Regions from separate parts of the Exiguobacterium sp. UBA6309 genome, predicted to be linked through region 1. Evidence: a T-box and tRNA genes for the amino acid it is inferred to sense, from the RefSeq annotation. Region 1 holds a T-box; the other regions hold tRNA genes.
What was found. The T-box of region 1 lies ahead of argS (arginine--tRNA ligase). A T-box ahead of a tRNA ligase gene usually reads a tRNA of that ligase, here a tRNA-Arg.
Positions count from the first base shown of each region.

Region 2: it has a tRNA-Arg gene. The T-box ahead of argS (arginine--tRNA ligase) is inferred to sense a tRNA for this amino acid. The anticodon was not compared.
Region 3: it has a tRNA-Arg gene. The T-box ahead of argS (arginine--tRNA ligase) is inferred to sense a tRNA for this amino acid. The anticodon was not compared.

Region 1 covers NZ_DJTL01000010.1:61,529-65,744, forward strand. The annotation lists gene B3M90_RS02940 (GGDEF domain-containing protein) at 1-1,213, opposite strand, end outside; T-box leader at 1,344-1,562, shown strand; gene argS (arginine--tRNA ligase) at 1,622-3,304, shown strand; gene B3M90_RS02950 (hypothetical protein) at 3,335-3,940, shown strand; gene B3M90_RS02955 (metallophosphoesterase family protein) at 4,003-4,216, opposite strand, start outside.
Region 2 covers NZ_DJTL01000025.1:113,007-117,222, reverse strand. The annotation lists gene racE (glutamate racemase) at 1-190, shown strand, start outside; gene rph (ribonuclease PH) at 191-946, shown strand; gene B3M90_RS07090 (XTP/dITP diphosphatase) at 943-1,536, shown strand; gene B3M90_RS07085 (metallophosphoesterase family protein) at 1,542-2,051, shown strand; tRNA gene B3M90_RS07080 (tRNA-Arg) at 2,125-2,198, shown strand; gene B3M90_RS07075 (hypothetical protein) at 2,301-2,825, shown strand; gene B3M90_RS07070 (hypothetical protein) at 2,852-3,838, shown strand; gene tig (trigger factor) at 3,949-4,216, shown strand, end outside.
Region 3 covers NZ_DJTL01000025.1:370,150-374,365, forward strand. The annotation lists gene B3M90_RS08325 (sugar-binding transcriptional regulator) at 1-249, opposite strand, end outside; gene B3M90_RS08330 (glutaredoxin family protein) at 365-625, opposite strand; gene B3M90_RS08335 (RNA polymerase subunit sigma-54) at 616-1,758, opposite strand; tRNA gene B3M90_RS08340 (tRNA-Arg) at 1,912-1,987, shown strand; partial or broken gene clpP (ATP-dependent Clp endopeptidase proteolytic subunit ClpP) at 2,170-2,754, shown strand; gene B3M90_RS08350 (hypothetical protein) at 2,874-3,110, opposite strand; gene whiA (DNA-binding protein WhiA) at 3,193-4,149, opposite strand; gene B3M90_RS08360 (gluconeogenesis factor YvcK family protein) at 4,146-4,216, opposite strand, start outside.

The DNA.
Region 1 (4,216 bases):
GACTATTTGGTAATTCCGTTAAGGCGTCAGTCCGACTTTCTGTATAGAGTTGAACCGTTTCACGAGAGCGTTCTAGGACGCGACAAAAGATACGGAGTAGACGAGATAATTCGTCGGCATTCGTCGCATCATAGGCGTCTGCGACTTGATGGAACAGAATGATCGAGACATCGACTTCTCCGCTCGTAATCGAAGGAATTGCTAGCATTGAATGGCGATCGACAGGCAATCCGATTTGAATATCGTTTCCCCAGTCGCAACGAAGACCATAGATGATCGGGGTATGCAAATCGTCGGCTGTCAAAGAGTGAAACAGCGGTAACACATCGATCGGTTGCTTCGTCCGGATGTCATAGATGACTTGTTTCCGCTGTTGTTGAATCGAAATCCAGCCTTCAGAAAACGGTAGCAGATGCGGTAAATCGAGAAGTAACGAGTCGATCGTCTCGCGTTCGAAGCGGGAGATCAATAAGTGTTCCTTCGCATCATCAAATCGTTTAGCATTATCATTTGCTTCAAGTGAGTCACCACGTTCTTGCAACAGACGTTTGAATAAAAAGAGAATCAAGGCGGAGACTGTAGCCGCGACAAGAGGACTTTCATCGTAGAACCAGATCCCAAGTAGAGCACTTAACATGCTGATTCCGTAAACGAGGGACTGAAGCTTCACAAGACGTTGCCAATCGTATTTCAAGAAAAGAAAGCGATTGACGAGCAGACATTGGAAGTAAGAAACAAGGAAGACTGTGATCAAAAAGCCGATGAAGGGAATCAGAGCTTTGGTATACGTAAAGCTTGAGCCGATCGGTCCACCGAGCGCTTCATACGCAAATACCGGAAGCGAGATGTAGACTAAATCAAACAAGGCGTTGATTGGGTAGAGATAGGCGAAACGTTTCCAGCGAATCGCTTTTCGGTGAGACATGAATTGAAAGACGAGAATACCGACTTGGCTTAAAATCAAAGCGTACGTCAAACCGTAATTGAGGAATAAAAATAAAATGATTCCTTCTTGAAACGTATAATAAATGCCGCCACGACGGACATTATCGAACTGAAACAGGAGAACGAGCCCAAACAAATAAAGGGTATTGACGATGGAGATGGAAGGAGGGAAGGTAGGTGGATGAACGATGCCAATCAATAACAATGTCAAGGCGACGAGACTGAAAACGATCCAGCTCGTCCGGGCTACCTGTTGGTAGTAGCGCATGAAACATCCCTCCCCCTGAGAAGTATCTTTTATTCCTATACCCGAATTGTGGAAATTTTGATAAGCCATTTACCAAAAAAAATAAGGTTGAGAGAAAAGAAAGAATTGCGTATAATGTGAAAGATATCGAATACAGTCGATGATGAAGAGAGTAACGGTTGATTTTCGTCAACTAGCGAATCAGGGAATGGTGGAAGCCTGAGGACGAACCGGTCGTGAAGCGCACTTTTGAGACGCTACCCGATTCCTGAAGGAAAAGGCGTAGCCGGGGGAACCCCGTTATCCCCGAACAAGGTGGGTGTCAAAAGGACACCAAGAAGAGTGGTACCGCGGTCATTCCGTCTCTTTGCGCGTGGCGCAAGGGGCGTTTTTTATTGCCAAAAATCAGTGAAGCAGGAGGAAATAAAGATGAGTTATAAAACGCAATACGCAGAAGTATTACATCAAGTCATGGAAGGTGCCTTATCGATTGAACAAATCGAACAACTAATCGAGCAACCGAAACATGAAGATCATGGAGATCTAGCATTCCCATGCTTCATGCTCGCGAAAGCATTCCGTAAAGCACCCAATATGATTGCTTCGGACCTCGCAGAAAAAATCGACGCGCCATTGTTCTCAAACGTTCAGGCTGTAGGTCCTTACATCAACGTCTTCTTGAACCGGGAAGTCGTATCGCAAGAAATCGTCAACCAAGTTCTGACGGAAAATGAGGCGTTCGGATCAAGTGAAGCCAATGGAAAAACGATTGTCACTGATTTTTCATCACCAAACATCGCGAAACCATTCTCGATGGGTCACTTACGTTCAACGGTAATCGGAAACGCGCTCAACCAAATCTCACGTAAAAAAGGCTATGATGTCGTCGGTGTCAACCATTTAGGGGACTGGGGAACACAGTTCGGGAAATTGATGGTTGCGTACACGATGTGGGGTGAGGAAGAAGCGGTCCGTGCAGAACCAATCAAGGAATTGTTGAAATTATATGTCCGGTTCCACGAAGAAGCGGAAACAAATCCGGCACTTGAAGACGAAGGACGTCTCTGGTTCAAAAAACTCGAACAAGGTGATGAGCAGGCAACAACGCTTTGGACGTGGTTCCGTGAAGTCTCACTTGTTGAGTTCAATCGTGTTTATGAGATGCTCGGAGTTAAATTCGATAGCTTGAACGGAGAAGCTTTCTACAACGATAAGATGCAACACGTCATCGATTTGCTTGAAGAAAAAGATTTACTCGTCGAATCAGAAGGGGCAATGGTCGTCGACCTCGAAGCAGAAGGTATGCCGCCTGCTTTGATTAAAAAAAAGGATGGCGCAACGCTTTATGCGACACGTGACTTAGCAGCTGCTGTCTATCGTCTCGAAACGTACCGTTTTGAGCAAGCATTCTACGTCGTTGGCGGCGAACAAGCGCTTCACTTTAAGCAATTGTTCGCAGTCCTGAAGAAACTTGGATTTGAGAATGTCGACGGAATGCACCATGTACCGTTCGGTTTGATTATGAAAGACGGAAAGAAAATGTCTACGCGTAAAGGTCGGATCGTCTTGCTTGAAGAAGTACTACAAGAAGCAATCGACGTCGCGAAGCAAAACATCGCGGAAAAAAATCCGAACTTAGCGAATGCCGAAGCAACAGCTCGTCAAGTAGGTGTTGGCGCCGTCATCTTCCATGATTTGAAAAATGAACGGATGAACAATATCGAGTTCGATCTTGAGCAGATGTTGAAATTCGAAGGTGAAACAGGACCGTATGTCCAGTATACGAATGCTCGTGCGCACTCATTGCTCCGTAAAGGTAGCTATGATGGCACACCATTCGCTGGCAGTGCCGATGATCATGCATGGGGTGTCGTATCGATGCTGAACCAATTCTCGACGGTCATCGATCGCGCGTTCACACGTCGCGAGCCGTCAATCATCAGCCGTTACGTCTTAGATCTTGCACAAAGCTTTAATAAATACTACGGACACGTCCGTGTTCTCGAAGATGACGCAGCAAAACAATCGCGTCTTGCACTCGTCAAGTCCGTCACGATCGTCTTGACAGAAGGTCTTCGTTTACTTGGTGTCGGCGCTCCGGAAGAAATGTAAGACCAATCCACGAATAAGAAGAGGTAGATTATGAAGACTGAGACGAAAGACCGATTACAGCAAGCTGCTTCACGGATGAAGCAGGAGCCTTTGGCAGAAACCGTCGCCTTCATGGCTGATTTTCACGGGAAACTCGCTGCTTGGTTACCGGGAGAGTCTGTCGATTTCGTTCACGATTTCGTGACGGCGCCGGAAGCTGATTTGATTGCTCCGATCGAAGGAGACGCGTTGCGCACGAAAGACAATTTTGAATTCTTCATGCGTAAAAAACAGACACGAAAAAAACTCGGCGAACTGTTGACGCTTTGGAAGTCGGCGCGCACGACAGAGACGTTGAGTCAAATCGATGCGATCGGATTGAAAAAATGGCTCGCTCGTAATGAATTCCGTTCGGAAGACAAGCCATGGGATTATTTGAACCGTCTGCATGTTCTTCTGTTCCTTGATTTGATGACGACGATCATCGATGATCATCGATTGACGAGTTTGCATGAGCAACTTGTCGGTACAACACCAGTTCCGACGAGCTTCGTTCGTCGTCAAGGGGATGTCCGTCAAGTCATCGAAGCATTCGCGGAAGAGACGAACTTCACACAAGTGGATGTTGTCAAGGCATCGCTTGTCCGTTATCTCTGATCAATAGGATGCACAAACAAAAGCCGTCGAGCCCCGTGCCCGACGGCTTTTGTCGTATCTTCTTAGTTTGCCCGATGGAACACGATCGATTGTTGCTCTGAATCGTAAAGACACCATTCTCGTTCGAACACGACAGGACCTAGATTGATGGCATATCGTCCTCCATTATTAATGGATAAAGATTGATACAATGGGCTCGACATAGCAATGCCATTTCGAAACAAACCTCTGATATGACTATGACCAAAAAAGAGTACTGGTTCACGTTGCTGTGAC
Region 2 (4,216 bases), on a different contig from region 1:
AGGGGATGAAACCGCACTCGAAGTAGCAGCACTACTTGACTACAACACGATTTCAGCAGATGTGACACAAACACCAGAACATCGTTATTACGCGACAGGCGATATCCGCTCATTCGACCAAATTGCAACGGACTGGCTCGATCAGCCCATTCATGCGGAGCGCATCGTCCTTGGAACGGAGGAAGATTAAATGCGGACAGACCAACGAACGGCGGACGATCTCCGTCCAGTACAGTTATCAGTTGACATCAATAAACACGCGGAAGGTTCGATTTTGATTGAACTGGGTGATACGAAAGTCCTCTGCACGGCGACCGTCGAGGAAAGGGTACCACCATTTCTACGTGGAAAACGCCAAGGCTGGATCAATGCGGAATATTCGATGTTACCGCGGGCAACCGCTCAGCGGACTGCACGAGAAGCCGTTCGCGGCAAACAGACGGGGCGGACGATGGAAATCCAACGTCTCATTAGCCGATCACTTCGGGCGGTCGTCGATTTAGAAAAACTTGGTGAACGGACGATCTGGATCGATTGTGACGTCATTCAAGCTGATGGCGGAACACGAACAGCATCGATCACCGGTGGATTTTTAGCACTCGTTCGAGCTATCGATCAACTGATTCAAGCGGGAAAATTGACCGATACACCAATCAAAGAGGGCATCGCCGCCATCTCAGTTGGAATCGTCGGATCGAATGCCTTACTTGATTTATGCTACGAAGAGGATGCTGCAGCTGAAGTCGACTTCAATCTCGTCATGACCTCATCCGGTAAAATCGTCGAGATGCAAGCAACAGGAGAAGAGTCGACCTTTTCCCGTCAAGAGATGCTCGAAATGCTCGAACTTGGGGAAAAAGGTATTAAGGAACTGATTGAAACCGGTCGCGAGGCACTCGGTGTTTCGTGGTGGTATGTAGGAGAAGAAGTGGGGGAACATAAATGAAAGTCATCGTCGCAACACATAACGCTGGTAAAGTGAAGGAACTCGAAAGCATGCTTGGGCGTCTCGGCTATACAGTCGAGTCGTTACTCGATCATGCGGATGCTAAAGAAACGGATGAGACAGGTGAAACATTCGAGGAGAATGCACTCTTAAAAGCAACAGAAGCAGCAGCCTACTTTGGTCACGCAGTACTTGCTGACGATTCAGGTCTTGAAGTCGATGCTTTAGATGGCGCTCCAGGTGTCTACTCGGCACGCTTCGCGGGTCTTGAAAAGTCGGATGCAGCGAACAACGCTCTACTACTTGAAAAGTTAGAAGGTGTTCCGGAAGAGGAGCGGACGGCACGCTTCGTTTGTGTACTCGCGCTAGCAAAACCAACAGGCGAAACATTGACGGTACGCGGAACAATGGAAGGGCGAATCGGTTTTGAAGCAACGGGATCGAACGGTTTCGGTTATGACCCTTTGTTCGTCACGGCAAGTGGACAAACGGCTGCTGAGTTGACGAAAGAAGAAAAAGCGATGATCAGTCATCGTGGCAATGCATTGCGCAAGCTCGAACAAGACTTAACTACTTTCCTAGGAGTGTGATGAAAATGAGAGCGTTGATCGTTAGTGATAGCCATGGACTAGAACAAGAACTGCTTACGATATTCGAACGGCATCAGGACGTGGATCTAGCATTTCATTGTGGAGACTCTCAATTGACGCGCGACATTGAATCGTTATATCCATATCGTGTTGTACGGGGGAACTGTGATTATGGACACGATTTCCCGGAAGAAGTCACGTCGGAAATGGACGAGCATAAGGTACTCTGTGTCCATGGACATCGTCAGGACGTCAAATATAGCCTAGATGTCTTGCAACATCATGCGAACGAAAAGCAAGCTGATATCGTTTTGTATGGTCATTCTCATGTTGCGAAGGCGGAGTATCGGGATGGTGTGTTATTCATCAATCCAGGATCGATTCGGATGCCACGCCATCGCCCAGACAAGACGTATGCGATTCTTGAAGTAGAACAAGACCGCTATTCTGTCGATTTTCTTGACATGAACGGGGATCGCGTCAATGCACTTCACCTCGACGGAACATTTTTGTAATAAAATAAATGCAATCTTTGTAATGTGATTGACACGAAAGAATTGTTCTAGTATAGTTTATTCGTGTTGACACGTCCCAATAGCTCAGCAGGATAGAGCAACGGCCTTCTAAGCCGTCGGTCGGGGGTTCGAATCCCTCTTGGGACGCTATAATTAAAATAGAGACTGCCCTTACGAGGGCGGTCTCTTTTTTTTATTTCAATTTTCGCTTATAATTAAGGTATCATGAACTTGAAAGGGATGAAAGCGATGTGGAAGAAAGTTGGAACAGTCCTGTTACTCAGTACGTTTCTTGTAGGATGTAGTGAGATTTCAAATACAGTTGATGATGCAAAACAACAGGTCAACGATGTGAAAAATAGTGTCGATTATGCTGGAGAACTTCAAGGGATTGCGAAAGATACCGCACAAGTCACGTCCGACTTATCTTCTTCTTTTAATGAAGCGGCTACGAAAGCACGCGAATCCACGAATCCGGAGCAAGCGCTCGACCAACAAATCGAAAAGTTAAAGGAAAACGGAACGATTGATCAGTTCAATCAAGAGCTGGACCAAATCGACCAACGATTGGCGGGACTTGAAAATCCACCGCAAGAGTTACAAAATTTAAGTGCAAAGCTCGAGCAGTTCGTGAATCAATCAGAAGACATCACACGACTTCTTGAAACAGACGTCTCTCTCGATACATTAAATCGTCTCGGTATCGAACAGGCAGGGAAATTACAAGATGCGATCACAAACTGGACGTCTTTGCTCGATCCGTTTACGAAATAAGTAGTTGAATGAAGGAGTGCAGGAATATGGAGACATCCCGCTGGATGGAACACGAACTAGAAGCAGAACGAGCTCGGGTCCTCCGTTTGCCGGCAGCTGAACAAGAACGGCTGGTAAAAGAATTAGAGACTGACCAATTGATAGGAGAAGATGTATTATACCGACTCTATGTCATCCAGCCGTTTTTACTGCATGACCGTGAACGATACGAGACTGTAGCAGAACGTTTTCTTGAAGTCGAGGGTGTGGAGCAAGTGCTCGCACTCTTTCTTTATGAACTCGGAGAACGGTATCCAATGAAGCTCGCTCTACGCTCGGCGTCACCGTATCTGCCGTATGGACTTGCGCTTCGATTAGACGAGATTAAACAGCGGATGACGGTGCGAGAACAAAAGACGACACCGGTTCAAAAAAACAATGTTACTCAGAGTGCCGTAACTTCTGGAACGGCGTTGATGCATGTGTTGCAACATGGAAGCTGGGTCGAACAAATGCGCCATTTGGCTGGTGCTGAATTCGAACGGACACCTGCGCTCTTTGACTACATTACACACAAGTATCTTCGTGCTCAGGATACAGAACATCAAAGCCTAATCGTCATCGATCAGTTATTAGGAAGTGTGATTGAGCATCTGTCCTATCCGGCAGACATTTATGTGCCGCATTTAGATGTACACTGGACGATCTCGACGCGTCAGGATTTAGAAGAAGTGCTGATTGCACATCAACAGGAACAACAAGCGTTACTCGCATCGATGCATACATTAGAACGAATGGATCCTTTTCGAGCCTTGCTCGTCTTGCGTTCGGACCAGTTGATTCATCTTGAAGAACGAGAAGCAATCGGGTCGGATATGGAGAAATGGCTCCTCGCATGCGAAGAACTAGCAGGGTTGTCGTTTGAAAAAGAAGAGCCGGAACGTGTCTTAAGTCCGCTAGCAAAGCGATTATATCAGGGAGTGCATATCCTCTATCCGGAAGTCATCGCATTCGAGCAAATTTACTTCGATTGAGACATCCGGAAACGATTCGTTCAACAGTGGTAATCGTCAGAACGATTGTGCTATAATGTGACTTGTTGTACACACATGTACGCTAATTGACAATTTTGGAGGGACTCAGCATGACTGCAAAATGGGAAAAACAATCAGGTAGCCTCGGCGTCCTCACGTATGAAGCGCCTGCTGAAGCATTTGATAAAGCGGTAGACCAAGCGTTCAAGAAAGTCGTTAAGACTTTGAACACACCAGGTTTCCGTAAAGGAAAAATGCCACGCGCAATGTTTAACAAAATGTACGGTGAAGAAGCACTGTACCAAGATGCACTCGATATCCTTTATAAGGACACAATCGAAGGTGCAGTCGTCGAATCAGGAATCGAGCCAATCGCGC
Region 3 (4,216 bases), on a different contig from region 1:
GCGAAGAACGTTTCGTCCTTCATCCGTCAAGGACATCCCTTGCGTCGCGACCTCTAGGAGGTCTTGCTGCTTCAAGAAGTCGACTTCCCGCCGTAAGACGCGTTCCGTCAAGCCAAGGCTTGTCGCAAGCGTACGTCGTCCGATCGGTTGCATCAGTCGAACATAATGAAGGATGTCGTAGCGTGTCTGCATTTCTTCGATCAGATCAGGCACGATTCGTTTTTGGATCTGGACTAACTGCCGAATCATGTATTTCCCTCTCCTCTCAAGTAGCTGGACGCTTTCTGTCCCGCATGTCATAACGTGTCCCACTTGGTACACCGTTATCATAACAGTCCATTTCTCGCCTTGCAAGTCTCGTTTCTCAAGTTTTTTGAAGTAAGCGGTTTCTTATCATTTCCGTCTCGAATTTGCCATAACTCCAAATTTCGCCGTCATGCATGACGACCGGAATTTCATATAAGAACCGTAGACTGAGCGCTTCATCCTGATCGATGTTGACTTCCTCGAACGTCCATTCCGGAAACTCATCGAGTACGAAGTCGAGTAAGATGGCGGCCTCTTCACATAGCGTACATCCCGGACGTGAATAGAGTGTTAAGTGTCTGTGTCGTTTTAATCCCATTCTGATTGCGCCTTCCTTTGCTGCATCGTTTTTTTCGTTAAACCAAGCGCTGCCCGATATTTTGCAACCGTCCGTCGCGCGACTGTCAGACCGTCTGCTTGCAGACGATCCGTCAATTGCTGATCACTTAACGGACGATCGCTATGTTGAATGTATTCGGCGATCCGCCGTTTAATTAAAAAACTCGAATCTCCGGTTGTCGTCCGTGAGACGAACAAGTCTTCTAAAGCAACGAGACCATGAACCGTCTCGACATACTTCGCAGCAATCGCTCGACCAATCGTTGACGGATGATGCCCCGTCGCCTCAGCGACTTGTTTTTTCGTCAGTGGCTCAAGATGCAGTTCTCCCTTGAACCAGCGTTCTTGTCGCTCAAGCAAGACCGAGAGGATGGCATGCATCGTAACGCGACGTCGTTCGTACGCGCGTAAAAAAGGCGTTGCCTCTTTTAATCCGAGCCACTTCTGATCCATGTCGAGTGTCATCCAGTCAATCTGAAGTTTTCCATCTAACAGGTGAATCCGTGCTTCTGCCATGACCGGTCGTTCTTCTTTAGGAAGATCCGGTGTCCGGCTCAGCCGCGTCAATCGTTTTCGCAACCGTGCTCGATCCTGTTTACTGAACTGCGCGAACACTTGACTCGCCGGTTCATGTCGTAACCGATCCGTCAGTCCGATCAATTCTGCGTCGTCTAGCTCGATCGCCTGTAACCATTGGCACTCGCGCTCCGAGCGGGCAGCAATGCCGACTGGTTCACATTGTTGTAAGAGTGTCCGTGCTTCTGTAATCGTTGCGACATCGGTCGAGAAGGATGCAGCGAGCTCCTTGTCCGATGTCCGCAATAAACCGTCCGCTTCTAAATACACGATGAGTTGTTCCGCCATATATCCTATTTCCTGTCTGACTGATTCTAAACGTATTTGTGCAAGAAGCTCGTCTTCATAGGATGCCAAATGTCCTGCCATCTGCTCGACCTCTAGCGAAACCTGATTCGGGTAATGACGATGTAACCGTCGTTTCAACCGTCGCCATTCCTCCTCGAGTTCTGCCGCCGGTTGCTCAAGTACATGTAACTGATACTGTTGTGACGCCGATAACGTCAGCTGTTGCGTTTGTTCCTGGCGTTGATCCATCGATTTCCCTCCCTCACTTCTTATTATAGAAGAAACGTTTTGAAAAACGTGCTCTGAACCCCTTTTGAGTCGCTAGAGAAAAGAAAAGTCATCCTTCCCTATTGCTTTTCTGAAAAAATGTCGCTATACTATTAATTGTTCAGTACATCAGATGCACCCGTAGCTCAGGGGATAGAGCACTGGTTTCCGGTACCAGGTGTCGGGAGTTCGAATCTCTCCGGGTGTACCATTTATTCAACTACAAGGCAATGCCAGCAATGGCGTTGCCTTTTTTCTATATTGATATGTTTCATTTGCCCTTGTAATGGAAAAATACCTAAAAGTCGCATCGTATCTTTTGACCAATATTGACCAAAGGATTATGATAAGGATAAGTCGAATAGGAAGCTACATACCAACTATAAGGAGGCAAAGACTATGTTAATTCCAACAGTCATCGAACAAACAAACCGCGGGGAACGTGCTTACGATATCTACTCACGTTTGCTAAAAGACCGCATCATTCTTCTCGGGAGCGCGATTGACGACAACGTCGCCAACTCAGTCGTTGCCCAACTTCTGTTCTTAGCAGCAGAAGATCCAGATAAAGAAATCTCGCTTTACATCAACAGCCCAGGTGGTTCGATCACTGCCGGTATGGCGATTTACGATACAATGAACTTCATCAAACCACAAGTTTCAACAATTTGTATCGGTATGGCAGCATCGATGGGTGCGTTCTTGCTACAAGCAGGCGCAAAAGGAAAACGTTTCGCGTTACCAAACGCTGAAATCATGATCCACCAACCACTCGGTGGTACACAAGGTCAAGCATCGGATATCAAAATCCATGCGGAGCGTATCATCAAAATGCGTGAGCACCTCAACAAAATCATGGCTGAAAACACAGGACAACCACTTGAAGTCATCGAACGCGATACAGAGCGTGACAACTTCATGTCAGCACAAGCTGCTGCTGATTACGGTCTTATCGACCGCGTCATGGAACGTGCATAAGTCATCCAGAGTGTCTCCTTCGGGAGGCACTTTTTTTGTATCCATAGAAAAGTGAAGCCTTGTCGGTTATCGTTACATACAAAAAACCTCCCGTTCCTTATAGAACGAGAGGGCGATGATCAGTCGATCAAGTCTGTGATGTCTGAAACGATATCGTGGTTTTCACGAATCAGCGAGTAGATCGCGTTCGCATGTGGCGAAAGCTCTTCTTCTGCTTGTAATTGTTTCAGGAACAAAGATGTTGCGAATGCAACGAGTGTGCTTTTCGGTACACCGATTGCTTTTGCTTTTTTTGTTAACACTTCATCAAACTTCGCATCGACTGTCAGCGAAATACGTTTCTTTTCGTTAGCCATTTCAAAAACTCCTTAATTCGAACATTTAGTTGCATCGACTATATATTATAGTAGACTATGGTTCATCCCGCAAGCGACCCTCTTATAAGGCCCCTGTCATCGACTCTCCGTTTCTTACTTTTTCAGCGATTTGATCAATTTTCCGCAACCGGTGATTGATCCCTGATTTTGAGATGGAGCCGCTTTCGACCATCTCCCCGAGCTCTTGTAACGTGACGTCTTGATGGGTCACACGCAAGATCGCGATCTCCTTCAGCTTATCCGGTAAGACATCGAGCCCGACCGTCCGCTCAAGGAACTTGATGTTCTCGACTTGGCGTAATGCCGCACCGACCGTTTTGTTGAGGTTCGCCGTCTCACAGTTGACGAGACGGTTGACCGAGTTACGCATATCTTTTAAGATCCGGACATCCTCGAACCGCAGCATCGATTGTGTCGCATCAACGAGCTTGAGGAAATCGGAAATCTTCTCGCTCTCTTTAATGTAGAGGATATGTCCCTTTTTCCGTTCGATCGCCTTCGCGTTCAAATCAAAGACGTTCGATAGACCGCGGAGCGCCGCATTGTGTTCTTCATATAAGCTAAAGATCTCCAAGTGATACGACGATGTCGCCGGATTGTTGAGCGAACCCCCGGCGAGGAACGCCCCTCGTAAATATGCGCGTGCTTTTCGTTCATCGTTTAGAATCGTGTCACTGATGGAGCGAATCATCGTGAACCCTTCCCCTAAAATCCCGAGGTCTTGCAAAATCTTATCCGCCTGTTGTTTGACGCGGACGATGTAGACATTATTCTTTTTCAGACGCATTTTCTTCCGCACGAGCAGATCGAGATGAACCCCGTATGCTTTTTTCAAAAGCGAGTAGATCCGACGGGCAATCGAGGCATTCTCGGTCGAGATATCGAGTGTCAGACCACGTCCGAGACCGAACGAGATCGCACCATTCATCCGGGCAAGCGCCGCGAGTTCCGCCTTCATCTCGTGATCGGTGATCGGAATCTGCGTTAATTCTTTTTTGACTTCTGAGGCAAAGCTCATGTCAGCTCCTCCTTTCCTTCGAGTTGACGCATCCGTCGAATCGACAACACTTTTCGCATGACGAGGC